2 regions of the Bartonella henselae str. Houston-1 genome follow, and region 2 is predicted to be linked to the other one. Evidence: predicted binding sites of a transcription regulator. Region 2 holds the regulator's gene; the other holds the start of a gene.

Region 1 (15,462 bases), 470 kb from region 2:
GCCAGACTGCGCTGAAAACCACTACCAGAACAGTTTAATTTTGCATCCCTAAAACATATGCATCACAGCCTCTTTAAAAATAGGTTTGAATGGGCTGGACAGACTCGTAACCTCTCCTTTACATTTGCAAATGGTAGTACTACCTTTACACAAGTCATAAAAGAAAAAGAATTGACAAAACCTTTTACCGCCGGAAGAGAAGTCCAAAGAAAACTAAACAAATTAAATAAAATGCTTGTAGAAAAGAATAATTTAAAAGATTTAACCCGCCAAGCATCTGTTTAAAATGACCCTGAAATGGTTACACAGCTAAACTATACACTCCCTTTCAGAGCAAACCAATAAAGCACATAACAAATGTTCTTTCAAAATTTAGGCAAGGTGCAATCCAAAAGCGAGACTTTTCTCAATGCTGACAAACTCATTTCACGCCAATACCTTTGAATAGTATAAAGATAAAGCGATTGAGCACCACAATTTTTACACTTATGAAGGAGCAAGGAGGTACCCTTATTCTCTTTGCCAGCTCAAAATGTTGCGACAGCCCTTGTATTGAGACAATTCATTAAAAGGCATTTTCACCTCTTTTCTTTAAGTGTTTTTACCCAATACGCTAGCCCCACTTACGATAGCCAAAGAAATAGTTTTTTTAATTCAACATAAACAAGTTTGCAATGAGAGAACCTTACGATATTCAGGTTTCTCATTCAACACGCAAAACGGTGATTTATTTCTATAAATCAATATCTTACAATTTATTAGTGGCACATTGAAGCGTTTTAGATCATTTATGAATACTCTTCGAAACTATATTTCTATTTTAGAAGAGTTGAAGGATAAAAAGAACAAGTTTGGCGTTCTCTTTTCGCTGCTGTTCCTTTTAACCACTGCCATAGAAGTGTGCAAACTAATCCTCTTCAGCAACAGAGCAAAAAGCTCCCATCCCTCGCTTATCCGAAAAAAATGAAACAAGGCACAAACATGATAAGCTTGCATGAAATATACACTTGCTTTGGACTATCCTCATTAAACGTGGTTATTGGAAATACGACACACAACTGATAAAACGAACGATAAGCCAGCTTCCGCAATTCCCTGTGCCTTTTTTCTCTTTATCGCACTATTCTATCTCTTCAGCTTAAGAAAAAAGAATATTGATTGTTTTAGCGAAGCAAGACAAAATATAAGAAAGCAATAATAAATACAGCTTAAAGAGCATAAAAGCCCTCTTGTTGATAGAAGGATAAACACCATCGTACAACGCTTTAAAAATGTGGTATTATATTGGCACGCTAATCAAATTTTTACAATCTAAAATGATTTTATTGATTTTTTCATTCCCTCTCTTTTATGACAAACCAGATATATTTTTATGATCCTGATTAAAAAATTTGCAACCGTTGCTTCTGGAACCCTGATGAGCCGTATTTTTGGCTTTGTTCGTGAAATGCTAATGGCAGCAGCCCTTGGAACTGGTCCTGTTTCCGATGCCTTTAACGCTGCTTTTCGTTTTCCTAACACATTCCGTCGTTTTTTTGCTGAAGGAGCCTTTAATGCGGCTTTCGTTCCTCTTTTTGCAAAAAGAATCACTGAAGATGGTCAAGAAACTGCATGCAAATTCGCAGAAGAGGTATTTGGCGTTCTCTTCTCACTGCTGCTCCTTTTAACCATCGCCATGGAATTAAGCATGCCTTTTTTGGTACGAACCATTATCGCTCCAGGTTTTGCAGAGGATGCCACAAAATTTAACGCTACGATTCATTTTACAGCAATCATGTTCCCCTATTTAACTTGTATGTCTTTAGCAGCTATGATGGGAGGAATGCTCAATGCCTTGCGACGCTATTTTATCGCAGCCATTGCTCCCCTCTTTTTAAATATTATTTTGATTAGCGTGCTCGCCTATGCTTGGATCTATCAGCTTGACACTTGGCATATCGGCTTAAATCTTTCTTGGGGAGTCTTGGCCGCAGGGCTTCTCCAACTCACCTTGATTGCGGCTGCACTACGTCAAAGTGGAATGAAAATTTTCCTCCGCCGTCCCCGTTTCAGCTCCAATGTTCGCAAACTTTTAACGTTAGCATTCCCTGCTGCTATTACAGGAGGGATTACACAAATCAATTTGTTAATTAATACCAATATTGCCTCTAGTCAATCAGGTGCCGTATCCTCTTTGATGTATGCCGATCGCCTTTATCAATTGCCCTTAGGAGTGATAGCAATTGCTATTGCGACCGTTCTTTTACCAGAATTAACAAGAGCCCTTCGCAGCAAAAATCACAAAGAAACTCATAATTTACAAAACCGCTCTATTGAATTAACTCTGTTATTAACGCTCCCCGCATCTGTGGCATTTTTAATACTCTCCACCCCCATTGTTAGTTTACTTTTTGAACGTGGGCAATTTACCAGTTTGTCAACACACTATGTTGCCCAACTGCTTAAACTTTATGGGCTAGGACTTCCCGCTTTTGTCCTAATAAAGATCTTTATTCCTAATTTCTTTGCCCATGAAGATACAAAAACACCGATGATTATCACAGGCATTTGCGTTTTCATCAATATCAGCCTAGCCTTAATATTATTTCCAATTTTGTCAGCACGGGGCATTGTCATTGCTGAAATTACCTCTGGATGGATGAATGCACTGTTGCTTTGGACTATTCTCATTCAACGTGGCTATTGGAAATACGACATACAACTGATAAAACGAATAACATGTTTGATTATCACCACTCTTTTAAATACTATAGCCCTTTATTACGTCTTTGATGTGATTGACTTTTTGTCTTTCCCTTTATCCTCACAAGCATCGTTTTTCTTGCGTGCTTCCACCTTGGCAGGGATAATGGTTGCCATACTCTTGGTACACTGTTTCGCCTATTTTTTACTGGACACCCGTTCCTTTTTCCTCACCCTCAAAAACTTTAAAAAACGCCTATAAATATTTTGTCTTGCTTTCAGCAAGAGGCTTTGTCAAAAAAACATAAAACAAATAACTTTACTAAAGAAAGAACACTCCTATGGACACCTTCACACCACTTGTCTTTTCCGGAGTACAACCGAGTGGTCACTTACATCTTGGCAATTATCTTGGAGCCATCAAGCATTGGGTTGAACTGCAAACGTCCTATAATTGTCTGTACTGCGTTGTTGATATGCATGCCCTCACCGTTAATCCGGATCCACTTGCCTTGCGTGAATCTACCAGAGCAGTTACAGCAGCCTTTTTAGCTGCTGGTATTGATCCAAAAAAACACATTATTTTTAATCAATCTCAAGTTTTTCAACATGCCGAACTCGCATGGATTCTAAATTGTATCGCCCGTATTGGTTGGCTCCAGCGCATGACACAATTTAAAGATAAAGCAGGAAAAGATCGTGAAAAAGCATCCCTTGGACTTTTTGCTTATCCAAGTCTGATGGCTGCCGATATTTTACTCTATCGTGCCACACATGTTCCAGTGGGCGAAGATCAAAAACAGCATGTTGAACTCACCCGTGATATTGCTCAAAAATTCAATAATGATTATGCACAGCGTATTGTAGATTTAAACTTTTCTGTTACAATGCAAATGGGTGAGGAAAAAAAACAAGTTTTTTTCCCTCTTCCAAAGGCGCTGATAGGGGATACAGCTATGCGCGTTATGTCGTTGCGCGATGGCACAAAAAAAATGTCGAAATCGGATCCTTCCGATTTTTCGCGCATTAATCTAACAGATGATGCTGATCTTATCGCAAAAAAAATACGCAAAGCAAAAACGGACTCCGCCCCTCTTCCCGACACGCTTGCAGCCTTAGAAGAACGGCCAGAAATCGATAACCTGCTTGGTATTTATGCTGCCTTTGCACAAATAAGCAAAGAAAAAGCTCTTTCAGAGTTTTCCGGACAACAATTTTCGCTTTTTAAAACAACCTTAGCTGACCTTGCTGTCGAGAAGCTTGCACCAATCACCCAAGAACTCCGTCGACTTCATCAAGAAAGTAGTTATATTGACTCTGTTTTGCACGATGGTGCACAACGTGCCAGTGCATTAGCAGAAAAAAATATGAAAAAAGTCCGTGAAATTGTTGGATTTTTGCACAATATATGAACCAATTAAGCTGAAGCTGTAAGGGTAAAGAATTTGTCTGCAAAAAATAGAGAAAACCTCAGGATTTCTAAGCAAAACAAAGCGAAAACAAATCACAAGCGGAAAATTTTAGTCATTATCGATGAGACACCAGAATGTCGGCGCGCTGTCGCCTTTGCTGCACAGCATGCCCAAAATACTAAAAAAACATTGGTACTACTCTGTATTGTTGATAGTGTAGAATTTCAACATTTTTTGGGCGTCAACAATGTTATGCGAACAGAAGCAATACAAACTGCCCATAAAGTTTTAGGAGAAATTGCCAGTGATGTACGCACTACGCATTCCCTTGAAACGCAAATAACTGTGCGTGAAGGCAAAAAAATTGATGAGATTGCCAAACTGATTGACGAAGATAAGCAAATTGCACTTATTGTTTTAGCTGCCAGTGAACATACAGAAGGACCCGGACCGCTTGTGCAATTAATTGGCAATCGGGGAACAGCTTTTTCAATCCCTGTTATCGTTATTCCAAGTAATCTCGCTGATGAAGATATTGAATCCATTGCCTAAAATAGTGTATTCTTCATTCAAGAAGCGCCCTGATCCATCCCATAAAAGGAGAGTCTATGTTTATTCAAACTGAAACCACACCAAACCCTGCAACACTGAAATTTCTGCCAGGTTGTGTGGTACTTTCCGAAGGTGTGTTAGAATTTCGTGACAGTGAAGAAGCTGCTAAAAATTCCCCTTTAGCAGCCAAACTGTTTAATATTCCAAATGTCAATGGTGTTTTTTTTGGCTATGATTTTATTACCGTGAGCAAAAAAGAGGGAGAGTGGCAACATCTCAAACCAGCCATTTTAGGTACTATTATGGAACATTTTCTGTCTGGTGATCCGGTTATCAATACCAATGCCACAAGACAAGCACAAACGCACGCCCTTAACGAAGAATTTTATAACGAAAAAGACGCCGATATCGTCTTAACAATTAAGGAACTCCTTGAAACACGTATTCGCCCAGCCGTTGCCAATGATGGTGGAGATATTACTTTTCGCGGATTTGAAAACGGTATTGTCTACCTCAATATGCGCGGTGCTTGCGCCGGATGTCCCTCTTCAACCGCAACGCTAAAACATGGTATTGAAAATCTTTTACGCCATTTTATTCCAGAAGTTGTAGGTGTTGAAGCCATGCCTCAATAAACAAATGAGATCTGATAAAAGAGTGCTTAAAAGCACAAACGCCATAGCGGCCTTAGCTGGCTTACTGTCGAAGTACAAAACACCACAGTATTGAACATGATTGCTACGAATAAGTCAGTCTCCGATAAATCTCATCACTCCTATACAACACTAGAGACGATCTCTTTAAAGAGAATGAAAAGTAAATTATTTCCTAAAATAAGCCCCTCAACTGTGTACCTACATTTTACCAAACAAGCGATGTTTCAAACATTGTAACCAATTAAACTTTTTTCACGAATTCCGACTTTAAGCCAATTTGGCCCATTCCAGGGATTTTGCAATCAATATTATGATCTCCATCCACAAGGCGAATATTTTTCACCTTCGTACCACTCTTAAGAACGGATGCAGCACCTTTAACTTTAAGGTCTTTGACCACAATAACATTATCTCCGTTTGCCAAAATCTGGCCATTGGCATCAACGATATTGGAAGCAGAAGTATCTTCGTCCTTTTGTGGCCACTCATGTGCACACTCAGGACAAACAAAATTTTCACCCTCTTCATAAGTATAAAGGCCGCCACAATGAGGACATTTGGGGTATTGGTTCATACATTCTCTCTTTTGTTTAAGCAAAATCATTCCTCTAAGCTTTCATAGAGTAAGAAGTGCTTACTGTCCATTGCTAAAGCAAAACAGCTAGCAAATACAGCATTTTACCCTAGAACTCTGAAGAATGAAACATACCACAATAAATGAGAACAAAATTTACAAAATACCGCGACAAAACATTCTCAAAAAAAAATGCTTTCCATAAAAATACTTAGTTTGAGCAAAAAAGAAAAAGCATAAGAGAAACACAACACCTGATAGCACAATAACGATACATCTTTGAGACACATAAAAACAAGCTCTACGAACAGTTTCAGCTTTTGATGCCAGATAGGAATGAGCGTATTAGGTCTCTCTATTTGTGTAATTGTCTGAAATGGGTATACAGCCTAAGTTGGGAAGAATATAAAGCCGTAAAGGTAAAAACCAGCTTCCATCTTTACACTCTCCTTTTAATTTGGCTTTACAACTTTCAAAAACACCCACGATACTGTCTTTTAAAGAGTGGAGTATGCGCATTGCCTCACGCTTTTGTTTCTCACGTTCTTTAATGGGGCTACGCCTCTCATGAAGAACAGAACGCTACTGTGTCGTGCATGCACGCATTTGTTAAAAAAAACATCTCTTAAAGCACCCAAACCCATTTCACGACAGCGCCCATAAAAAGCCCATGAAAGGTATAACGGTAAAGCCATTGTGCCCCCCTCTTTACACTTAATGAAGGAGCAAATCGGCACCATCATTCTCCTTTGCCAGCTCAAAATCTTACACCTGCCCTTGCATTAAGACGGTTCATGAAAGGCATTTTTATGTTTTTCTTTATGAAGTTCCTACACGTCATCCCTGCTTGTGACGTGCAAACAAGTGATTTTCATTGATTCACTTTAAGAGGGTTTATAATGAGAGAATCCTACGATATTCGCAGCTTTTATTCAATATATGAATGAGTGAATTATTCTTATAAATCAATGTCTTGTCTACCACGAAATCACATAAAAGCCAGAAAATCGTAAAAAATGGAGAAATTTGATAAGAGACAGGAAAAACCTACAAAAAAACGGGCCAGAGAGGCCCGTTTTCTTTTATCTTTATCAAGGGCTTAGAAATCCATTCCGCCCATTCCACCCATTCCGCCACCAGGCATTGGAGGCACTGGTGTGTCTTTCTTTGGAACTTCAGCAACCATTGCTTCTGTTGTAATGAGAAGGCTAGCAATTGAGGCAGCATTCTGAAGAGCAGAGCGCACAACCTTCACAGGATCAACGATTCCCAAAGCAATCAAATCACCAAATTCACCGGTTGCGGTGTTGTAACCAAATGTATCTGCATTGTTTTCAAGCACTTTGCCAACGATAATCGCTGCTTCTTCACCGGCATTGGTAGCAATTTGGCGTGCTGGCGCTTGGAGTGCACGACGAACAATATTGATACCAGCTTCCTGATCAGGATTGCTTCCTTTAACAGTCAGGGCATTTGCTGCACGCAACAATGCGGTTCCACCACCGGCAACAATACCTTCTTCCACAGCTGCACGTGTTGCGTTCAAGGCATCATCAACACGATCTTTCTTTTCTTTCACTTCAACTTCTGTTGCTCCACCAACACGGATAACAGCAACACCTCCAGCGAGTTTAGCAAGTCTTTCTTGCAATTTTTCACGGTCATAGTCAGAAGTTGTTTCTTCGATCTGTACCTTGATTTGGTTGACGCGCGCATTAATTTCGCTCTTTTGTCCAGCACCATCAATAATCGTGGTATTTTCTTTAGAAATATTGACTTTCTTTGCACGACCAAGCATATCCAAAGTGACATTTTCCAATTTAATGCCAACATCTTCAGAAATAACCTGTCCGGATGTTAAGATTGCAATATCTTCTAACATGGCTTTACGGCGATCACCAAATCCTGGAGCTTTCACAGCAGCAATTTTCAAACCACCACGCAGTTTGTTGACAACGAGCGTTGCCAAAGCTTCACCTTCCACATCTTCAGCGATAATGAGAAGTGGTTTACCAGACTGAACAACAGCTTCAAGTACTGGAAGCAAGGATTGGAGATTAGAGAGTTTCTTTTCGTGAATAAGAATGTAAGGATCATCAAGATCAGCCACCATTTTCTCAGCATTGGTGACAAAGTAAGGGGAAAGATATCCACGATCAAACTGCATTCCTTCAACGACTTCTAATTCCGTTTCAGCAGTTTTTGCTTCTTCAACGGTAATGACACCTTCATTGCCAACTTTTTCCATGGCATCAGCGATCATTTTGCCGATTTCAGCAGCACCATTAGCGGAAATTGTTCCCACTTGTGCAATTTCTGCTGAAGTTTGGATTTTTTTCGCTTTTTTGAAAAGATTTGCCACCACTTCATCAACAGCAGCATCGATACCACGTTTGAGATCCATTGGGTTCATGCCTGCAGCAACGGCTTTTACACCTTCTTGGACAATAGCCTGTCCTAAAACAGTTGCCGTTGTTGTTCCATCACCAGCAATGTCATTGGTTTTAGAAGCAACTTCACGCAACATTTGCGCACCCATATTTTCGAACTTATCTTCCAGTTCGATTTCTTTTGCAACGGATACACCATCTTTTGTAATGCGAGGCGCACCAAATGATTTATCGATCACCACATTGCGCCCTTTAGGGCCGAGTGTTACTTTAACAGCGTTAGCAAGGATATCAACGCCGCGCAACAAACGCTCACGCGCTTCACGGCCAAACTTGACTTCTTTAGCAGCCATTTAATTTCTCCTTGGAGTTATGTCCTAAATAGTAGAAAATGAAAAAAATTGAGAGGTTGGATTAACCCAAAATCCCCATAATGTCAGACTCTTTCATGATTAAAAGGTCTTCCCCATTAATCTTCACTTCGGTTCCAGACCATTTTCCAAACAAGATACGGTCCCCTGTTTTTACTTCTAAAGGCACACGCTTCCCATTGTCATCGAGAGCTCCATTACCAACAGCGATAACTTCACCTTCTTGAGGTTTTTCCTTCGCTGTATCGGGGATGATAATCCCACCAGCAGTTTTATTTTCAGATTCAACCCGACGGACAACAACACGATCGTGAAGTGGGCGGAATTGTATGTTAGCCATATTTTAAATCCTTAAAATTTAATATAAATGAATTAATCTTAAGTCTTTGTTAGCGCTCTTTAAGAAAGAGTGCTAACAATGACTGGAATATAAAATTGCCACTTCCTAATGTCAAGGATTCTCTCTAAAATAATTTCTCTTAGGAGACTTCAAAGCCTTGCCTCCTTTTTCTATTTCGCGTTATCTAATCTCTTTTATTAACCACTGAACACAAAAGGATCTAACCATGGTTGAAACACGTCAAGAAACGGATAGCTTTGGGACGATTTCAGTCCGTCAAGACCGTTATTGGGGCGCACAAACTGAACGCTCATTGCATAATTTTAATATTGGCATAGAAAAACAACCCCTCACCATCATCTATGCCTTAAGCCTTATCAAAAAAGCAGCAGCTGTTGTGAATATGGAAAAAGGCAAACTCGCAAAAAACATTGGAAAAGCCATCATTACTGCTGCCGATGAAGTGCTTTCCGGTGCATTTGACACGCATTTCCCCCTTTCTGTTTGGCAAACAGGTTCTGGAACACAAAGCAATATGAACGTCAATGAAGTGATCGCCAATCATGCCAATATGCTTTTGGGAGGAAAATTGGGTAGCAAAACACCTGTGCATCCCAATGATCACGTCAATATGAGCCAATCGTCAAACGATTCCTTTCCCACAGCACTTCACATTGCTACTACCCTACAAACGCGCCAACACCTCTTTCCTATCCTTGACGCACTTATTACCACTTTAAAGAAAAAAGAAGAAGAATTTGCCGATATCATCAAAATTGGACGTACTCATACCCAGGATGCCACACCCTTAACTTTAGCGCAAGAATTTTCGGGCTATCGCACTGCACTCGAAGCCAACCGCCAACGCATTGAAAATGCTCTTTGTGATGTTCAAATGCTTGCCCAAGGAGGTACAGCTGTTGGAACAGGGCTGAACGCACCGCAAGGCTTTGACATAGCTTTTGCGCAAACAATCAGTACATTTACAGGAATACCCTTTAAAACCGCTAGCAATAAATTTGAAGCCCTCGCTCATCATGGAGCTCTTGCGCATTTCCATGGTAGCTTAAATGCATTAGCAGCTGATCTGTTTAAAATTGCCAATGACATTCGGTTTTTGGGATCCGGTCCACGCTCAGGCTTGGGGGAACTAAGCTTACCAGAAAATGAACCAGGATCTTCCATCATGCCAGGCAAGGTTAACCCCACACAGTGTGAAGCAATGACCATGGTTGCTTGCCAAGTCTTTGGCAATCATACCAGTGTAACATTTGCCGCAAGCCAAGGGCATTTTGAACTCAACGTTTATAAACCTGTCATTGGCTACAATGTTTTACAATCGATTACGCTTCTTGGGGATTGCATGCGCTCTTTTGATCTTCATTGTATTCAAGGATTACGCGCCAATCGAGTTCACATTCATTCTCTCATGGAACGTTCTCTCATGTTGGTGACAGCGCTTGCACCAGAAATTGGCTATGAAAAAGCTGCCGCAATTGCCAAAGCAGCGCATAAAAATGACACAACTTTGCGTACCGAAGCACTCAAACTAGGAGTTTCTGGAGAAGATTATGATCGGTTGGTTGATCCCAAAAAGATGATCCATCCACAATAAGGAACAAGGTACAAATCTTCTTGAAACAACCCTTTTTGTAAAAACATCGGACTATCCCATAGTCCGATGTTTTTGTATGTTAAATAGTTTACCATCCTCTCTTGCAAAAATCTGTTAAATGTAACCTTTTGCAAAACTTGGAGAACTTTTGATCCTGGGCATATTGACATAGAAAGTTTTTATATTTCTCATACCAAAGGCATAAGAGTGCCTTCCTTTGTTATCTGATCAAGCCCCAAAAATAATAATGAATTTTTTATTTGTTAAATAAGAGCCTCGAATACAAAAATATTTTCTCATTTCAAACCCTCGTATTCAGAAGCAATAAAAATCATTCGCTTGCATATCATAAGCAAGATGAGTATGTCGATAAAAACCATTGAACATGAGAAATAAAATACCTCTCATAAACCATCTCAATACAACGGATATCGCAACATTTTGAGGTTGGCAAAAAGAATAATGCTGCTGGCTTATACCTTACACAAAAGGTGGTGGCATCCAATAGATCTTGGATTATCCTCACGGATAACATCATGAAATGAGCTGAGAAGTAACAGAAGATATCTCTTTAAAGCAAGGGTGTGCATAAAAAACACAATGGTGCGCTGTTTTTCATGGGAAGCCATTCCCCCATTAAAGAATGCAATAAACAAAAATATGAAGCAATGTGCGCCCTCTATATGATTTTAAAAACTTTCATTCTGATCAGAGATCAATTGTAAAATTGCCCTTTGTTTGACTGAGGTGAGAATTCGAAATCTTTTGAGCAGTAGGTATTCCTCTCTGCTCGAGATGATTTCATCATGCTGGATAAGGTGCTCTTGTTGTGTGAAGAGATCAGCATAAAAAAGGCAATAGGAACACTCAAAATATCAGCAATTTCCTTTAAACGCCCTGCACTCACACGATTTAATCCTGTTTCATATTTTTGAATTTGTTGAGGGCTGACCTTCAAGTGGTCAGCTAATGTTTTTTGAGACATTTTCAGCATTTTTCGCCGAAAACGAATTTTTTTACCAACAAAAATGTCATTATGAAGATTTTTGTCTTGACGAAGATTTCTCGCTTGCATCTTCCCCCCGCCGGTTGCGAGCGCCCTCGCATTGGTATTCCGGGAGCTTGAAAGTACTGAACCTAAATCAGCTTTTTTTGCTTTTAGTGCTTGTGGCACCTGGACATAGCAAAATCTCCCGGAATCCCGGGACACCCACATCAGTGGGTTCATTTTTATGTATTAAGCTTTCGGGCTTGTTTTCCCTATTGGTCGTTGCGTATGCGACCAAAACATCTTTTAAGTCATAAAGGAATTTCAGGGGATTTACAATAACAATTAAAACAGTTTTGTTTTTATGAGAGGCGACGTGTTTTTCATTCAATCAAAAACAATGAGAAAAGGAGAGACTTCGGAATTTTCGAAATAGTTTAGCTATTTTGCGCATTGGATATTGCTTGCTAAAGCAAATAAAAGTGTTTTGCTTTGCTAAGTAAAAGTATGGATTGATCGCCTTTATCTTTATAAGTCGTTTAACTTTATAACTTGAGTAAAAATTTTGAATATTGGACTATGTTATCATCAAAACTCTCTCCTTGAGCAGCAAAAAACCGTTATAAGCGGAATTGCTGTCGAGTAAAAATCGCTTAAAATTTTAAGCTGAAAATACACTATACTTCTTATGAAGTGCCCTGAGAAACTCTCTCATATGAAGCGTTCGAAAAGAAAATGATGGTGCCAAATTGCTCCTTCATGTCTTTCATAAGCGTAAAGTTGAGAATATAGATTTACTATTATACCCCCCTTCACGGAGGGCACCATTAAAGAGGTTTAAGTGCATTAAGACATGTTTTTTACAGCAAACACATTCATAAACAATACAACAACATTCTATTTTAGGGATTCTGTTTTGTGTGAAGGACATGCTCCATAAGATACATGAAAAACAAAAGCATAAAGCAATGTGCAATTTCTACTCTTTAAAAGAGATCGCTCTAGATAGTTTTGAAAATCGTAAAATCGAAGAAACGAAGAAGCGTAAAAATAAGCTGCTTAGTTTTCATTTGCGTATAACGCTATAGCGTTAAAGAAACGTATCTTACCGAGCGCTGTTTAAAAAAATTAAAGAAATTTTTATGCATAAAAAGGACACGACTTTACGCACAAAAGCATTCAAATTTGAGGATTGGTAAGGATTATAACCGTAAGCCGAATTCCCAAAAGAAGATTGATTTGCAAGAAATACCCAAGAGATAAAAGAATGTCTGCTTCCTCAGGATAGCTCCTTATGTTTATATGAGAACATCGCAGTGTTCACACTCACGGTCTTGTTACCAAAAATAGAATATTGTTTTTTTGAAAATCAGATTGTGAACGCTTCTCTATAAGCGAACGAAACCTTCCAGAAAATAAGGTTTAGAATCCCCCATCATGGGAGAAAAAATTAACTATCTGTAACAGCAAATATGACTCTACAACCCGGCTTACCATCATACTCTTTGCCAGACTTCCAATGTTGCGACAAGCCCTTGATATTTGAGACGATTCATAAGAAGCATTTTTACCCCTTTAGTTCTTGTCCTTAACAGTTTTTACCCACACGCTACTTCCACTTATGACGTGCAAACAAGTGTTTTTAATTGATTCAATCTGAGAAGTGCTTGTGATAAGAGAAGCTTACTGTATTCGAAATTCTGATTAAAGTTGAAAAATGATGATTTATCATTATAAACTAATGTTTTTTACCAGAAAGAGACAATGTGAAACCGTTCTCTATGTGATAACATCAGGCTGTGTGCGCCTCAAATGTTGTTTTATGTTTAATAATTGAAAGGCTGCCTGTTGTACAGGCTGAAGCACTTTTTGTGGATCTTGATTATGTTTACGGGGATCGCCCTCAAACTGCTCAAAATAAAGGCGTAAGGTAGCGCCTACTGTTCCTGTCCCCGATAAGCGTACCACGAGTCGTGCTCCATTTTTAAAAAAAATACGCACACCCTGCCCAGTACTGATGCTTTGATCAACAGGATCATGATAAGTAAAATCGTCTGCTTTTTCGACAGAGAGTCCCGCAATTTCGCTTCCTGGTTTTGGTAAATATGCACGTAATGCATTGATGATTGCGGAAGCTTTACATGTTTCTACTTCTTCATAATCATACCGTAAAGTGTAAAAGCGCCCATAAGTGCGCCAATGCTGCTGCACAATTTGTGCCACAGTTTTTCCTGTCACCGCTAAAAGATTCAACCAAAATAACACAGCCCATAAACCATCTTTTTCGCGGATATGATTAGAACCTGTACCAAAGCTTTCTTCACCACAAAAGGTCACGTAGCCAGCATCCAAAAGCGTTCCAAAAAACTTCCACCCGGTTGGTGTTTCAAAAAAGTTTAATCCTTTTTTTTCAGCAACCAAATCAGCCGCACGCCCTGTTGGCATGGAGCGAGCAATCCCCACAATCCCCTGCCGATACCCCTTAATCAGATGGGCATGATCAACCATAATCGCAAGAGAATCAGAAGGTGTAACAAATTGCCCACGCCCCATAATGAGATTACGATCTCCATCCCCATCAGAGGCAGCACCAAGATCAGGTCCTTGATCCGACATCACTAAATCATAAAGAGCCTTAGCATGAAGCAAATTGGGATCTGGTGGCTTCCCTCCAAAATCTGGCAAAGGAACGCCATTGACCACCGTTCCTTCAGAAAACCCTAAGCATTTTTCAAAAATTTCATGCGCATAAGGCCCTGTTACCGCATGCAATGCATCAAAACGCAAAGTGAGCCCTTCTGCAACAGCCTTGGCAATACAATCAAAATCAAAAATCTCCTGCATCAAAGCGACATAATCGGCGACAGGATCAATTATATCAATCTGCATGGGTCCTAAAAAAGTTGTACCTTCTCTTTCTAAATCAATATCTGGTACCTCCATAATCCGATAAGAAGAAAGACGCTTAGATGCTGCAAAAACAGCATCACATAAAGAAGCGGGAGCAGGACCACCATTGGCAATATTGTACTTGATGCCACAATCTCCCTCTCTTCCCCCAGGATTGTGACTTGCTGAGAGAATAATACCACCATAAGCATGATATTTACGAATAAGATGTGAGACAGCTGGCGTGGAGAGCAGTCCCTCTTTTCCGACTTTAACACAAGCAACACCATGAGCAGCGGCCATTTTCAACACAATTTGAAGAAGGTTGCGGTTAAAATAGCGTCCATCTCCTCCAAGAATAAACAGTTTTCCCTCAACAGACCCAATGCTGTTAAAAAGAGATTGAATAAAATTTTCAACATAATGGGGCTGTTGGAAAACCGACACTTTTTTGCGCAAACCAAACGTTCCAAGTTTTTGATCATCAAAAGCCTTAGTCAAAACTGTCATGAGAGTCATGGAAGCACCTTCATAATGTTTTGCTCGATTTTAGAGTGAAGTTCCACCAAAGTCGACTATTAATTCTACTTGACGCGGCAGTGAAATATTTGCAAACTTGTCCAAAAAGGGGACTCTTTAAGACGTCCTTTTCAATGTGTTTTTAAAGATGAAAATCACTTTTAAAACACGATTCCCATAAAAAATACAGGAGCATAATTATGATAAGAAAAACAGTTCCCAACACCACTTTCCATACACGTGTACGCGATGAATCAATTGGTGGAGATAATCCTTATCGATGGCAAGAGGTGAACAGCGATGCATATTTTAAAGGGAAACGAGTTATTCTTTTTTCTCTTCCTGGAGCTTTTACCCCTACTTGCTCAACCTTTCAGCTTCCTGATTTTGAAAAACTCTATGATGAATTTAAAAAAGTTGGCATTGATGAAATTTATTGCCTTTCCGTCAATGATGCTTTTGTCATGAACGCTT
Region 2 (15,462 bases):
ACCCATAAGGAGCATTTCGTTTGCTTGTTGTTCTGTCGTCAATTGTTCTGTCTCAATACAGCCATGTCCTGTCTTTTCTACCAATTCGAGCCAATGTTCTGGATATTTTTCATTGATTGTGACAGAACGTTCACGGTTTTCGATTTGAGAAGGATCTGCTTTTGAAGAGGCAGAAGAATGATTTTGTGAGTGCTCAATAAAGCGTCCATGAGCTCCTGGACCAAAACCCGCATATTCGTGATAACGCCAATAGAGAAGATTATGCACTGATTCCGCACCAGAAATTGCATGATTGGAGATTTCATAAGCTGGAAGCCCGTGTAGTGCGGTTATTTCTTGTGTGAGTTGATAGAGATCTGCTGCAAGTTCTGATTCGGGGAGAAACAGTCTTCCTGCGGCATGGAGCCGTTTAAATGCTGTTCCTTCTTCGATAGTTAGTTGGTAAAGAGAAAGATGGTCTGCTGCTAAATCAATGGCTTGAAAAAGTTCACATTTCCATTGTTCGAGTGTTTGTCCGGGGCGGGCATAGATAAGATCAAAGGATAAACGGGGGAAAATTTTCCGTGCTAAAGCAATAGCATGGAGAGCTTGTTTGACATCATGGAGACGTCCAAGTTGTCGTAGTGCTTTGTCATTGAGTGCTTGTACACCAAGAGACAAGCGGTTCACCCCTGCTACACGGTATCCACGAAAACGCTCTGCTTCTACACTGGATGGGTTCGCTTCCATTGTAATTTCAGCTTTATCATCGATGTTCCACGTTCTTGCCAATATCTGCAACAAGGCATCAACAGTTTGAGGTGTCATAAGCGATGGGGTTCCCCCACCAATAAAAATACTCTTAATACAACGTGGACCTATTTTATGATATTGTGTTTCTATTTCACGTTCAAAGGCGGTTACGAAACGTGGTTGATCAACACCATGAAGGCGAACATGCGAATTAAAGTCACAATAAGGACATTTGGCAGCGCAAAAGGGCCAATGGATGTAGATGCCAAAAGGTTCATTCATGAGAGTTTTAAAAGGTTTTCTGCTAAAAGTTTGAAGGCACATGCACGATGAGAGAGCGGTGTTTGATCATTGAGTTTCCAACCATGTTTTTGCTCCGTTGTCATTTCACCAAAGGTATTTTTATATCCATCTGGTAAAAAAACGGGATCAAAGCCAAAACCCTTATCTCCACGTGGTGGCCAAATGAATGACCCTTCAACACGTCCGTGGAAATAATCTGCATGAGCATCGGGCCATGCAATGCATATAACCGATATAAACCGGCATTTTCGTTGGCTTTTTTTATGTGCTCCGATTTTTTGGAGTTTCTCTTCTATTTTTTGCATAGCTTTTAAAAAGTCGCGTGTACCATCGGATTGAAGAGCGAGATCAGCGGTATAAACACCTGGTGCACCATTCAGTGCATCCACTTCTAATCCTGAATCATCAGAGAGGGCAGGAAGTCCTGTATTTTTTGCAGCTGCAAAGGCTTTGATATAAGCATTTTCTTCAAATGTTGTTCCTGTTTCTTTTGGTTCAGGTAATCCGAGCTCTTTGGCTGATTGTATTGTTAAACCAAAGGGAGCAACCAAGGTGGTAATTTCCTGCAATTTGCCAATATTATGTGTAGCAATGACGAGCTTTTTGTTTGCTATGCTTCTCATATACGTCTCTCTAAAAATGAAAGGAGGGTGTTATTTTCTGGACTAAAAATCAGTTTAAACGAACATATAATATGAGTTCTGCCAGATTTTACGAGATATAATTTTTTTTGCATTTTTATTAATATTTCGTTCAAATGAAATCTTCTATGTTTGATGAGGACAATTATTGCAAAGGCATATACAAAGTATCTTTCTTTTTGATGATAGCATAAATATGTATTATACTTTTACACTGCTTTAGACCATTTGACCAAACCTTGGCAAAATTTATATAAAAAGAGAGTGTTTTTAAAGTAGTGAATTAATTGTGATGAAGCACAAACTTATTGATGATGAACTAAAATATCTTGATGAACGTTCGCGAGATATTTTTCGCCATATTGTGGAGGCTTATCTTAATGATGGAGGGCCTGTAGGATCACGAAATCTTTCACGGCTTTTGCGGCAGACATTATCACCTGCGACGATTCGCAATGTGATGAGTGATCTTGAACATCTTGGTTTGATTTATGCACCTCATGTATCTGCCGGGCGAATGCCAACACAGTCAGGGTTACGTTTTTTTGTTGATGCGTTTATGGAAGCGGGTGATTTGCCAAATGAGGAGCGGGAGAATATTGAAGCTCAAGTCAAGGAAGCAGGTCATGCACAATCAGTTGAACATTTTCTTGTTCAAGCGAGCCAAGTTCTTTCAGATCTTTCACGTGGAGCAGGGCTCGTTCTCGCGACAAAACACGAAGGGACATTAAAGCATATTGAATTTGTACGCCTTGATGGGGAGCACGCTCTTGCTGTTTTAGTGACTCAACAAGGTGGGGTTGAAAATCGTATTGTTCATTTACCAGAAGGTGTTACCCATGCACAATTGACGGAGGCAACAAATTTTCTTAATGCGCATATTCAGGGGCTTACATTGAGTGAAGCTAAAGAGGAAATTGCACGTTTATGCTCAGAAACACGGGCTGCACTTGATCATTTGTCTCATCATCTTGTTGAAACAGGGTTAGCTCTTTGGGGAGGCGAAGGTGCTGATCATAAAATCCGTCTTATTGTTCGTGGGCGGAGTAATTTGCTTGAAGATGTAAAGGCAGAAGAAGATTTAAAGCGGTTACGACATTTGTTTGATGACCTTGAAACGCGTGAAAGTATGGCTCAGTTGCTCGATTTAACGGATGAAGGTTCGGGAGTTCGTATCTTTATTGGTTCAGAAAATAAGTTGTTTTCACTTTCTGGGTCTTCTTTAGTTGTAGCACCTTATCGTGATTCACAACAAAAAGTCATTGGTGCTTTAGGAGTTATTGGACCAACACGGCTTAATTATGCAAGAATCGTGCCTATGGTTGATTATACGGCTCAACTTGTGTCACAGTTGTTGCGTTAAAGTAACCAAATGAATATTTTTACGATAAACGCTTATTTTAGTTACGTAGCATTAAGATGCATAAATAGCCCTTGATTTTTGTCTGTAAAATTTCGATATCGAGAATAACAAATCTTATGAAGGAATGGAATTTTTATGTCTGATGAAAAAAACAAATTTACTGACGCTTCATTTGAAAATTGCGATTTGAAAAATCCATCTGATCGCGATGCACTTAAACAAGCTGCCGATAAGTTTTTAAAAGCGCATGCAGCAGAAGCTGATGCAGACGTTAAAGGAGGAGGAGAGGCATTGGTTGATCCCTTGGCTGCTTTGCAAGATGAAAATAAAGAATTGAAAGATCAGCTTTTACGTCTTGCTGCAGATATGGAAAACCTTCGACGCCGTACTGCGCGTGATGTGGCTGATGCGAAAGCTTATTCAATTGCTAATTTTGCACGGGACATGTTATCTGTTTCTGATAATCTCAATCGTGCTTTGGATGCTATTCCAGAAGGAGCAAAGGAGAATGATGCTGGTTTAAAAACATTAGCTGAGGGTGTTGAAATGACAGAGCGTGCAATGATAGCAGCACTAGAACGCCATGGGGTACAAAAAATTCATCCAGAGGGGCAAAAATTTGATCCTCACTTTCATCAAGCGATGTTTGAAATTCCTAACTCTGATGTTCCAGATAACACCGTTCAGCAAGTTGTTCAGGCTGGTTACATTATCGGTGAACGTGTTTTGCGTCCAGCTATCGTGGGTGTCGCAAAAGGAGGTGCGAAAGATATCTCTGTTGAAAGTGATTCGGATTAAAAAACATCAATAACGATTTCTTCTGACCTCAAAATATGGCAACATATGTAACTTTTCCACTTTCGTGAGGCGTTTTATAAAGAGGCGTTTTATAAAAGAGAGTTCTAAAGGGTGGAAGAACGCCCTTTTACCCTTGAAGTCTCCAGCTTCCTTTTACGATATAAGGAGCATTGCTTGAGGGAGAGGGCGATAACAATAAAACAAAATTGTTTACCTCAAAGGGGGGGAACGAAAAATTACTTCGAGAAGACAGATAGTAAGAAAGATCTTCAGGTTGAATATCGAGCAGCCTAGCAAGAGTGATATGCGGAGTAAATTGTCTTTCATCAGGAGGTAATCTTAGGTGATTGCGAATACACTGCATCTTTTTGTGTAAAAGGTTGAGAGTTTCACAAGGCTCAATACGGACAACAAGAGAATGTGGCGTATTTTCTGAACTAAAAATTTCAAAACTCTTTATGTGTAGGACAAAAGGAGGAAGCTTTATTGTGTCAAAGGCACGTATCAGTTCATCTGCGAGTAAGCTTTCAATCTCACCAAAAAAAGACAAAGTGATATGAAAGTTTTGTGGGTTAATCCATTGTGCTTTTGGTAAGCCATTTTGCAGCGATATGAGTTCTTGAGTTGTTTTTTGAGGAATCTGAAGGGCACTAAAAAGACGATACATAGTTTTCCTTAAAAAAAGATGCCACTGAAGCGTAATGGTTGAGAAGTTGAAGATTAATATAGCACTACCAATAGTGTAATGGTATAGAAAAAGAAAAGCCAAAAAATGGCGTGCGTAATTATGAATCTAAGAGAATGATTATAATTCCAATAAACGCCACATTTGCATGAATTCCATCGCAAAGATATGCATTGAGAAGATCGCTTGTGCTTTCGTTATTAGCGTCACAAATACAGCTAATAAGGAAAACTAACAGATTTTTGATTATGAGATCGTCTTTATCTTTTTTAAAAGGAGATTCAAAGCGACTTTAATATTTTTATCTCTATGAATGTTTAAGCGTAATGACCTTCATAAGGCTCAACGAGTATTCAAACTGGTTAAATATCGATGGGAAAGAGGAGCACACGCAGAAATATTATGCACAACACAACCGCTAAAAGCACTTTTTCCCATGGTAATTATAACGCCAATTCATAACGAATATGAATGTTGATAGGACTTAAGAGAAAACGAGAAATCCGATAAAAATAATGATGAGGAAAAGTCTCTTTTTATTTTTAGAGATGATCATACTTTTTTTGTGTAAAGCTCTAGTTCTCTTCTCCAAATTTATTATTTATGAGTTTTTCAAGAGCATCGAGCGCATCACTTGCTTCTGGTCCCCAAACGCGGATAGTGAGATTACAACCCGATGAAGCTGCTAACATCATAAGTCCCATAATTGATGAGCCCCCAACGGTTTGTCCATCCTTTTCAACTTCAACGATGGCGTTGAAATTGTCAACAATTTGGACAAATTTTGCAGAAGCACGTGCGTGCAACCCACGTTTATTACAGATATTGAAATGGCGACTGAGTATAGATGGTGGTAGAGGATCTTTGGAAAGCATGAGTTTAATTATCTGTTATAAGGTCATACTTGGTACATTAATATATTTACGCCCCGCTTCTTGCGCTATTCTTAAAGCTTCTGATAATGAAATATCAGGACATTGGCGAATAGAAATCAGTTTAATAAGCATGGGTAAATTAACTCCCGCAATCATTTCAACACGTCCTTTTTCAATGGCAGGAATAGCGATATTTGATGGTGTTCCACCGAACACGTCTGTTAATATGATTACGCCATGATTTGTATCTGTAGAGGAGACTGCGGCTATAATATCGCCTCGGCGTTGATCTATGTCATCATCAGGATAGATGCATATTGTTGCGAATTTTTCTTGTGTTCCAACAACATGTTCTACAGCATGCAGAAATTCAACAGCCAGCTCCCCGTGCGTTACAAGCACGAGTCCAATCATTTTATAAAAACTCCTGTTAAGTAAAGAGATATGATGAGAAAAACATTTTACAAAGCTTTGTTTTGTTGCCAAGAAAAATTTGCAAAAAAAAGGCAAAAAGTATGATTTTTTCTTTATTCGAAAAAAATTAGACAGATTTCAACCATACTTTTCTAAAAAAGAATGCCTCAATAGCTTGGCAAATGGCTGTACAATCTGCTTCATGGAGGCTAGGGAGTTTTAAAAGAGGAATGTGTAGATCTGCAAATTTGAAAGTCTGATTTGTGGAAAAGCGCTCATATTCAGGACCGAGAAGAATGACACAATCGATGGTTGTTTGTTTTTCAAACTCTATCGTATAAAGTCCGACTCCACGAATTTCGATACCACCCTGTAAACCTTCTGGAGTGGATCCTTGAAGTTTTCCATTTTCCACACGCAGCATTGTATAATCATCACTGATAAGTTTTGCTTCACGTTTTGACCATCCAGCACGGTCGAGCAAGGAGAGTGTGAGAGTTGATTTTCCTGAACCAGATGGACCTATAATCAGCAGACCTTTTCCTCCCAATTGGAGGCAATTTGCATGGAGTATTTTATTTTTTGTTTTCATGCCTTTTACTTTGGGTAAAGGGTTTATCGAGCGAAGGGAAGGACAATAATAAAACGTGCGCCAGTTTTACTATTTTCAAGTTCGGGGTCAACAATATTTTCTGCTGTAATTGTCCCATTATGAGCCTCAATGATTTGTCGACTAATAGAAAGACCGAGTCCTGAGTTTTGTCCAAATGTATCTTCGCTTGGTCGATCAGTATAAAAGCGTTCAAAAATGCGTTCAATATTTTCTGAGCGAATACCAGGGCCATTATCTTCAATAATTAAGACAAGATTTGCAGCATTACTTTTCATAGTTATACAAATTTTGCCGTTATCATGGGGAATGAAAGAACGTGCATTTTCAATGAGATTGGAAATTACTTGCCCTAAACGGAGTTCATGTCCCAATACAAGGTAAGGTTTTCCATGAGGACGTGGGATAATATTAAGGCTTATATCAATGTTTTGCCTATTACGGTACACTTCCTGAACAGCATGAACAAGGCTTTCCAAAAGTAGTGTTACATCAACAATTTGCGCCGTTTCACGAGCAAGTTCTGCATCAAGTCGCGATGCATCAGAAATATCAGTAATCAAACGGTCAAGACGACGCACATCATGTTGAATAATTTCAATCAATTGTTCCTGTGCTTCTTCATTTTTAGCCAAAGGAAGGGTTTCAACAGCACTACGCAGTGAGGTAAGCGGATTTTTTAATTCGTGGCTTACATCAGCAGCAAAGCGCTCAATGGCTTCAATACGCATATAAAGGGCATTGGTCATGTCACGAATAGAGGTTGAAAGATGACCAATTTCATCTTCGCGCATTGAAAAATCGGGAATTTCAACACGCTTATTATTGCCATTGCGCACACGATTGGCGGAGGCAGATAATTTACTCAATGGATGCGCAATCGTATGGGCTAAAAAGAGAGAAAGTACCAAAAGCACGCTGCCTACGACGGCAAAAACTTTAAAAATAACCAGTCTTTCACCTTTTACAATGTCATCAATATCCGAACCGGTGGTTGAAAGAAGAAGCGCACCTACCACAGCTCGATAGCGTTGAACAGGCACGGCGACAGAAACGATTAATTGACCTTGTCTGTTGCGTCGTTTAGCGGTTGCAAGTGATCCATTAAGAGCTCGGTAAACTTCTGGATGAACAATACCCCGTTTTTTTGCTTGCTCCCTATCGATGGCAAGACCATTGCCATAAAGTGCATTTGAAAACCATGAATAGAGGCGCTCCCACAGTTTTTTTTCAGTTTTAAGTGGGGGTAAATCATAGCTGAAAACTTCACCACTAGAATAAAGAACGCGTGAATCAAGAAGCAAAGTAGCATCACGATCATAGATACGTGCCCTTGTCGTTTTAGGTGTGATGAGGCGTCGTAAAAGAGGAGCAACTTGTTCAGGATTAATGGGAAAGTCCCAAGAGTCTGTTGATTGAGGTGCAGGTGTAACGCTTTCTCCAGCTTGTAATTCTAAAAGCTTTTGGGGATCAATGAGAATAGAATTTGTATCTACTGTTGCAGAAGCAGCAATGGCTCCAGCGATAATTTTTCCTTGGATACATAAGCTTTTGATTTTCGCTTCAATTAAACCGTCACGAAATTGATTAAGATATAAAATGCCTGTAACCAGAATAGCAAGGGCAGCAAGATTTAAGATGACAATACGGCGTGTAAGACTGGAAAAAAGCAATTGTCTGAGAAGACGTTGTGTCCGAAAGCGCAAATCGGAAAGTATAGAAAAGGGAGATGAGGGAAGACCATTTGGTGTTATTTTTTGCAGGGTTTCCAGTTGAGTATTTTTTGTCATCGATTTGATTGCCGTTCAAATTTCTGCGACAAAATAGCATTATACCTCGTGGAATCGATAACCTACACCGTAAAGTGTTTCAATCATTGCAAAATCATCATCCACTTGTTTAAACTTTTTACGCAGACGTTTAATGTGACTATCGATAGTGCGGTCATCTACATAGACTTGATCACTATAGGCTGCATCCATCAAAGCATCACGACTTTTCACCACTCCTGGTCTTTGTGCTAAGGTTTGTAGAATCAAGAATTCTGTAACGGTTAGGATAACAGGTTTATCTTTCCATGTACAGGTGTGACGTTCTTGGTCCATCACAAGATCTCCGCGTTTAAGAGAAGAGGTGGGTGAAGCTCCTGTTGTAAGCGGTTGATTACGAGTACTTGCACGGCGCAAAATAGCTTTCACCCGCTCAATGAGAAGACGTTGAGAAAAAGGTTTGGTAATAAAATCGTCTGCTCCCATTTTAAGACCAAACAGTTCATCAATTTCATCATCCTTAGAGGTAAGAAAAATAACTGGAATATCAGACTTTTGACGTAAACGGCGCAAAAGTTCCATCCCATCCATTCGGGGCATTTTAATATCGAAAATAGCTAAATGTGGGGGGTGGAGTGTTAAACCTTTGAGAGCAGATGCTCCATCTGTATAGCTTTCAACTCGGTAGCCTTCTGTTTCAAGCGCAAAAGATAACGATGTCAAAATATTGCGGTCATCATCAACAAGTACAATCGTTTGTGTGATTGTTGGATTATCTTTCATGACTTTTTAGACCTTTCTATTGCCGTGTTTTTTATTGCCATGTTAGCAAATTATTTACGCTATTTAACCTAAGGTATTTATATGGGAGTTCACATTTTTTTTGCAAAACAAATATGATACAAACTTTAGCTGATACGATACAAATTGTAGCTGAGTAAAAAACTTTTCACCTTTACGATAAAAGATTGTTTTATCTCTGCAATTTTATAACGCTTTTGCACACATTAAGATCCCTTTTCGGAGGATAAATTTTTAAGGAGCCGTTTTTTGATCAAAATTTGTGGTTGTTTCTGTACCAGAATTAAACAGGAGGAGAATGCAACAGGTTCACTTTTAAACGTTGAAGTTTAAAAAATTTCCCTATCTGTTTTAAAAGCAGAGAAAAGAGTGTGGTGATATATTTGCAAAAATTTGCACGTGTTGCACGAAAGGAGGCGATAATGGGTTTTTTTAATTTTATTAAAACGGTTGGTGAAAAACTTGGTATTGGAGATTCTGAGCCAACAGAAAAAGATTTTAAAACTGCGTTCGATAATTTTCAACTTGGCACAGAAAAAGTGAATATCCAGGTTGAAAATGGTAAAGTTGTTTTGAGTGGTGAAGTTCCAGATAGGGAAACACTTGAAAAAGCACTTTTAGTTGTGGGCAATGCGCAGGGTATCTCTTCTGTTGATATTGGCCAATTAAAGGTTGCAGATACTGCATGTATGAAAGCTTCTCGTTTTTATGAGGTTAAATCTGGTGATAATCTTTGGAAAATTGCTGAAGAAGTTTATGGAAAAGGGCAAGGTGATAAAAATACATTTATTTTTGAAGCTAATAAGCCAATGCTAAAATCTCCTGATAAAATTTATCCTGGACAAGTTTTACGTATTCCTGAAATTGACCGTGCTTAATGTAGGACAGAGGATAAATTTTTATTTCTTCATAGCATATTTACGGCATTAAAAAATGAGAAGTATGAAAATTTTTTCATACTTCTCATTTTCATATTGAAATGTGCCTTGAATGGTGAGGAAAAAATTTAAGGCGTAGGAGCTGTTTTGGAAGGTAATCTGTCTACCGTAGCATTTACAGAGAATTCAACATCAACTGTTCCCGCTTTTTCAAATGTTAATGTTGCACTAATTTTGTCGCCTAGCTTGAATGGTTGTGAAAGCCCCATGAACATAATATGATCACCCCCAGGCTTAAGGGTAATTTCCCCATTTCCTGGGATTTCAATGCCATTGTGCATTTTTTCCATTTTCATAATATCGTTAACAACTGCCATGGAGTGGATTTCTGTTGTTTGTACTCCGTTGGTTGAAACAGAAACCAAACGATCTGGGGTATTGCTATGATTAATGATATAGAGATAGCCGCTGCCCACTTTTATGCCTCTGGGTGTTGCGCGTGTCCAAGGATGAAGGATTTCTATCTCTCCAACTTTATATTGTTGAGCAATTGCAGGGTGGGGGTGGGCTATGGAAGCAAGAAGAAGAACCCATACCACATTTTTGATAACTTTTTTGAGTAGATATTGTACGAAAGCTGAAATTTGAAGTATGAGATCTTTCATTTGCTCGACGATAAATGTTATCATTTATTTACCCTCCTTAATGTGAAATTCACTTTATGTCTATTTCTAGCAGAAATTTTGTTCAAAATAAAAGAAAGAATTATGAGGGTTATACTAATCTGAATGTGAGAATAGGAAACATGGGGGCTTTTAAGTTTTGGAGCAGGGCAATAAGGCTTTAAATAAAAGTGCAGTTAAAGGCGAAAGGAACATTCTTAATATATTTGCAAATTGAAGAAGTATGCCAGTCAAGAAGAAGGGCATGTTGAGTGTATTCAAAATATGGCTTTTAAACAGCAATGAACGATTAAGTGGTTAAAAGCATGGCTATTGAGAGTAGATTGACAGATAATATCTTCTTAGTATTTAAAAAGGTTACATTTGATTCTATAAGTCTTCACTAGAAGAAATATTGCCTTCTTTGATTGTGTGAGAATATAACGTTCATGAGAAGTTTAGCTAAGGAAGACTATGATATTCATAGCATGAATCTATCGTGTTTGAACAATATTCTTAAAAATTTTTCACCTGAGTATCTCTGGTGATAAAAGAATAAGGCAGACATGCACGCATGATCTTTTTTAGGCTAATATATTCACGAGAATTACAGGAAAGATATACTATAATATGCGAATATTCGATAAATATGGCGTTTGCATGCCTATTTTAAAAGAAAAGTTTTATTTTAGGAATGTTTCTCTCATTATTCTCTTGTAGCAATAAGAGCCTGTTCTTATATACGAAGCAGCAAGACGTGTTAGGGCTTGCAGTTTATTAATATAACTTGAGGTGAGTTCAGACTTTGAGTGTAATTGATTAAGGAGCTGTCTTAGAGAGATGCTTAATGAAGGTTTGAGGTAGCTTGCTGAATGGAGATTATAGTATGGCAAAAGTAATAGGTATTGATTTAGGAACGACTAACTCTTGTGTTGCTGTTATGGATGGCAAAAACGCAAAGGTTATTGAAAATTCAGAAGGAGCGCGGACGACACCTTCTGTTGTTGCCTTTACTGATGGAGGAGAGCGACTTGTTGGGCAACCTGCTAAGCGGCAAGCGGTAACGAACCCCGAAGGGACGATTTTTGCAGTTAAACGTTTAATTGGGCGCCGTTTTGATGACCCAATGGTTGAAAAAGATAAAGCTCTTGTGCCTTATAAAATTGTTAAAGGCGACAATGGTGATGCATGGGTTGAAGAAGCGGGTAAGAAATATTCTCCTTCGCAAATTTCAGCTATGATTTTGCAAAAGATGAAAGAAACTGCCGAATCTTATCTTGGTGAAAAAGTTGAGCAAGCGGTTATTACGGTTCCTGCTTATTTTAATGATGCACAACGTCAGGCTACCAAAGATGCGGGTAAAATTGCAGGACTTGAGGTTTTGCGGATTATCAATGAGCCTACAGCTGCTGCTTTAGCGTATGGTTTGGATAAAAAAGACGGAAAAACGATAGCTGTTTACGACCTTGGTGGTGGTACATTCGATATTTCTGTGCTTGAAATTGGAGATGGTGTTTTTGAAGTTAAGTCAACCAATGGAGATACGTTTTTAGGTGGTGAAGACTTTGACATGCGCTTGGTTGGTTATTTTGCAGATGAATTCAAGAAAGAACAAGGGATTGATCTGAAAAATGATAAACTAGCTTTGCAGCGTTTAAAAGAAGCAGCAGAAAAAGCAAAGATTGAGCTTTCTTCTTCACAGCAAACAGAAATCAATTTACCCTTTATTACAGCAGATCAATCTGGTCCTAAGCACTTAACGATGAAGTTGACTCGAGCAAAATTTGAATCTCTCGTTGATGATTTAGTGAAGCGCACTGTTGAGCCTTGTAAAGCAGCATTGAAAGATGCAGGACTGAAAGCGGGTGAGATTGACGAAGTTGTTTTAGTGGGTGGTATGACGCGTATGCCAAAGATTCAGGAAGTTGTGCAGAGCTTCTTCGGCAAGGATCCACACAAAGGCGTTAATCCGGATGAAGTTGTGGCGATGGGTGCAGCTATTCAAGGAGGTGTCTTACAGGGCGATGTAAAAGATGTGTTGCTCTTGGATGTCACGCCTTTATCTTTGGGCATTGAAACTTTGGGTGGAGTTTTCACACGTCTCATTGAACGCAATACCACTATTCCAACTAAAAAATCACAAGTTTTTTCAACCGCTGATGATAATCAAAATGCTGTGACTATTCGTGTGTTCCAAGGTGAACGCGAAATGGCTAATGATAATAAGTTATTGGGTCAATTTGATCTTGTTGGTATTCCACCAGCACCACGTGGTGTGCCTCAGATTGAGGTTACTTTTGATATTGATGCGAATGGTATTGTCAATGTTTCGGCCAAGGATAAAGGAACTGGTAAAGAACATCAAATTCGTATTCAGGCATCAGGTGGTCTAAGTGATGCTGACATTGAAAAAATGGTAAAGGATGCAGAAGAGCATGCGGCTGAAGACAAAAAGCGTCGTGAAGGTGTTGAAGCTAGAAATCAAGCAGAAGCTCTTATTCATTCAACTGAAAAGTCACTTACGGAATATGGTGATAAGGTATCAACTGAAGAGAAAGAACAAATTGAAACTGCAATATCGGACTTGAAGTCTGTACTTGATAGTACTGATACTGAAGAAGTAAAAGCGAAAATGCAGAAATTAGCAGAAGTTAGTATGAAGCTCGGACAGGCTATGTATGAAGCTTCACAAGCAGCAACACCAAACACAGAAACAGATACAAAGAGTGATGATGTTGTTGATGCTGATTTTGAAGAAATTAATGACAAGAAGAAATAAGTGTAGAAACTGTGTTGTTCAGGTAATAAACCCAGCCTTTGAAATAGAGGGGTGGGCTTTATTATTTGAGATCAGTTGCAACTTTATCGCTAAAAATATAAATTGAAAGCAAATCTTATCCATAAAGATGGATAACAAAAACTTATCAGGAATACATGATGAAGGTCGATTATTATGAAATTCTTGGCGTGACTCGCGAATGTGATGATAAAAAACTGAAGTCTGCTTTTCGTAAGCTGGCGATGCAATATCATCCTGATCGCAATGCAGGGGATAAAGAGGCAGAACGGAAATTCAAAGAAATTGGCGAAGCTTATGAAGTTCTTAAAGATCCTCAAAAGCGGGCAGCTTACGACCGCTTCGGTCATGCGGCTTTTGAAAATAACAATAACGGGGGAGGAAGTCCCTTTAGCGGTTTTTCTGCTGGTGGATTTGCTGACATTTTTGAAGATTTTTTTGGCGAAATTATGGGGGGTGGGCACCGTAAACGCAGTGATGGCCGTGAGCGTGGCGCAGATTTAAGTTATAATATGGAAGTGACCTTGGAAGAGGCATTTTCAGGAAAAACCGCGCAAATTAATATTCCTAGCTCTGTTGTGTGCGATGCTTGTGAAGGATCAGGTGCAAAAAAGGGCTCTAAACCACAAACTTGTGGGACTTGTCATGGGGCTGGTCGTGTACGTGCTGCACAAGGTTTCTTTTCCATTGAGAGAACATGTCCTGTATGTCATGGACGTGGCGAAACTATTAAAGATCCATGTCCAAAATGCCAGGGAACGAGACGGGTAGAAAAAAATCGTTCATTGAGTGTAAATATCCCAGCTGGTATAGAAGATAGTACGCGTATTCGTCTGTCTGGTGAGGGAGATGCTGGTATTCGTGGTGGTCCTAGCGGTGATCTTTATATTTTTCTTTCTGTTAAACCGCATGAATTTTTTCAACGAGAGGGGGCAGATCTTCATTGTCGAGTTCCTATTTCAATGGTGACAGCTGCTTTGGGAGGAGAATTTGAAGTTTCCGACCTTGATGGTATCAAAGCACGTGTTAAGATTCCAGAAGGGACACAAAATGGACGTCAATTCCGCCTGAAAGGCAAAGGAATGCCTATGTTACGCCGTCAACAAGTGAGAGGTGATCTTTATATTCATATCACTATTGAAACACCGCAGAAATTGACGCAAGAGCAACGTGAATTGTTACAAAAATTTGAAAAGCTTTCAAATCACGAAAATTCACCACAATCACATGGTTTTTTTTCACGGATGAAAGAGTTTTTTGAGAATATTTCTGGTAAAAATGAGTGAGTGTCCATCAGAATGAATGGAGGGAGAGCATCCTTTAACGATTACTTTAATTAAATTTTCTATTGCATCACAATCTTTGGAAGGGATAACATTCTTTTTGCTTGAAGAGAGAAGAATTTCTAATGATTGATAGAGAATAAATTCCTATTGGGGGTTCGTTTTTATGTTTCATTTCATATCTCTAAGGGCAAGTGTTGGGTTGAGTACTATGAGATGTGAACAGGAACTTATCCATGGACAATAAATTAGCTATACTGGCGATTTTTCCAATGTCACTTTTAACGATACTTTAGATATGTGAAATTTTTTTTGATTTTTTTCCTAAAAATCCTATTTTTCTGATTTTTGCAATCAAGCTGTTGTTTAAATACAAACTGTAAAGTCGCTTGCTTGAAGAAAAGGCTTAACGGGTTAGAATAAGCAAAATTCACGCGTACTGTAGAAGTTTAGTGAAATATTTTGGATACTTTCAGGGTATATTTATATCAAATTTTAGAGATATTTTTCATACGAATGTACGTAAGCCACTGTCATTTATTCAAATATTTTTTAGAGAATGGAATTCAAGTAATCGAAGCTGTGCCTTATTGATTAGTTGCAGTCAATTCTGTTTATGTGAGAGGACATGAACGAATACTAATATTTTATGGCTTCAAGGTTGTGATGATATTCTAAATCTTTATTCTTATCTTCTGAGGATGGATGGCTATAAATTAACGAATTATGTGTAGTGCTTTAAGATAACAAAAATAACAATTTTCTTGTTGGATATTTTTATTTGCAAAAGCGATTTTACGATTAAAGCTTATCTATATTTTGTATAGTAAAAAACATTTATTTTTGGCACT

Evidence for each region. Region 2 encodes HrcA, which represses chaperone genes, less so after heat shock. Its sites were predicted from a motif close to GTTAGCACTCNCNNNNNGNGAGTGCTAAC; they were not measured.
Region 1: the regulator HrcA is predicted to act here: its motif matches at 9,026-9,054, upstream of groES (co-chaperone GroES).

The regions. Positions count from the first base shown of each region.
Region 1 is NC_005956.1:1,540,652-1,556,113, forward strand. Features, by position in the region: gene AYT27_RS06865 (hypothetical protein) at 1-52, shown strand, start outside; gene murJ (murein biosynthesis integral membrane protein MurJ) at 1,373-2,944, shown strand; gene trpS (tryptophan--tRNA ligase) at 3,024-4,094, shown strand; gene AYT27_RS06890 (universal stress protein) at 4,158-4,646, shown strand; gene AYT27_RS06895 (NifU family protein) at 4,703-5,281, shown strand; gene AYT27_RS06900 (zinc ribbon domain-containing protein YjdM) at 5,544-5,876, opposite strand; gene groL (chaperonin GroEL) at 6,976-8,619, opposite strand; gene groES (co-chaperone GroES) at 8,681-8,977, opposite strand; gene fumC (class II fumarate hydratase) at 9,204-10,592, shown strand; partial or broken gene AYT27_RS06920 (helix-turn-helix domain-containing protein) at 11,282-11,667, opposite strand; gene AYT27_RS06925 (alpha-D-glucose phosphate-specific phosphoglucomutase) at 13,360-14,988, opposite strand; gene AYT27_RS06930 (peroxiredoxin) at 15,189-15,462, shown strand, end outside.
Region 2 is NC_005956.1:76,415-91,876, forward strand. Features, by position in the region: gene hemW (radical SAM family heme chaperone HemW) at 1-1,014, opposite strand, end outside; gene rdgB (RdgB/HAM1 family non-canonical purine NTP pyrophosphatase) at 1,011-1,658, opposite strand; gene hrcA (heat-inducible transcriptional repressor HrcA) at 1,969-3,039, shown strand; gene grpE (nucleotide exchange factor GrpE) at 3,175-3,837, shown strand; gene thpR (RNA 2',3'-cyclic phosphodiesterase) at 3,965-4,504, opposite strand; gene AYT27_RS00290 (HPr family phosphocarrier protein) at 5,098-5,397, opposite strand; gene AYT27_RS00295 (PTS sugar transporter subunit IIA) at 5,413-5,811, opposite strand; gene AYT27_RS00300 (HPr kinase/phosphatase C-terminal domain-containing protein) at 5,939-6,403, opposite strand; gene AYT27_RS00305 (sensor histidine kinase) at 6,427-8,211, opposite strand; gene AYT27_RS00310 (response regulator transcription factor) at 8,251-8,973, opposite strand; gene lysM (peptidoglycan-binding protein LysM) at 9,414-9,869, shown strand; gene AYT27_RS00320 (copper chaperone PCu(A)C) at 9,998-10,558, opposite strand; gene dnaK (molecular chaperone DnaK) at 11,418-13,310, shown strand; gene dnaJ (molecular chaperone DnaJ) at 13,469-14,614, shown strand.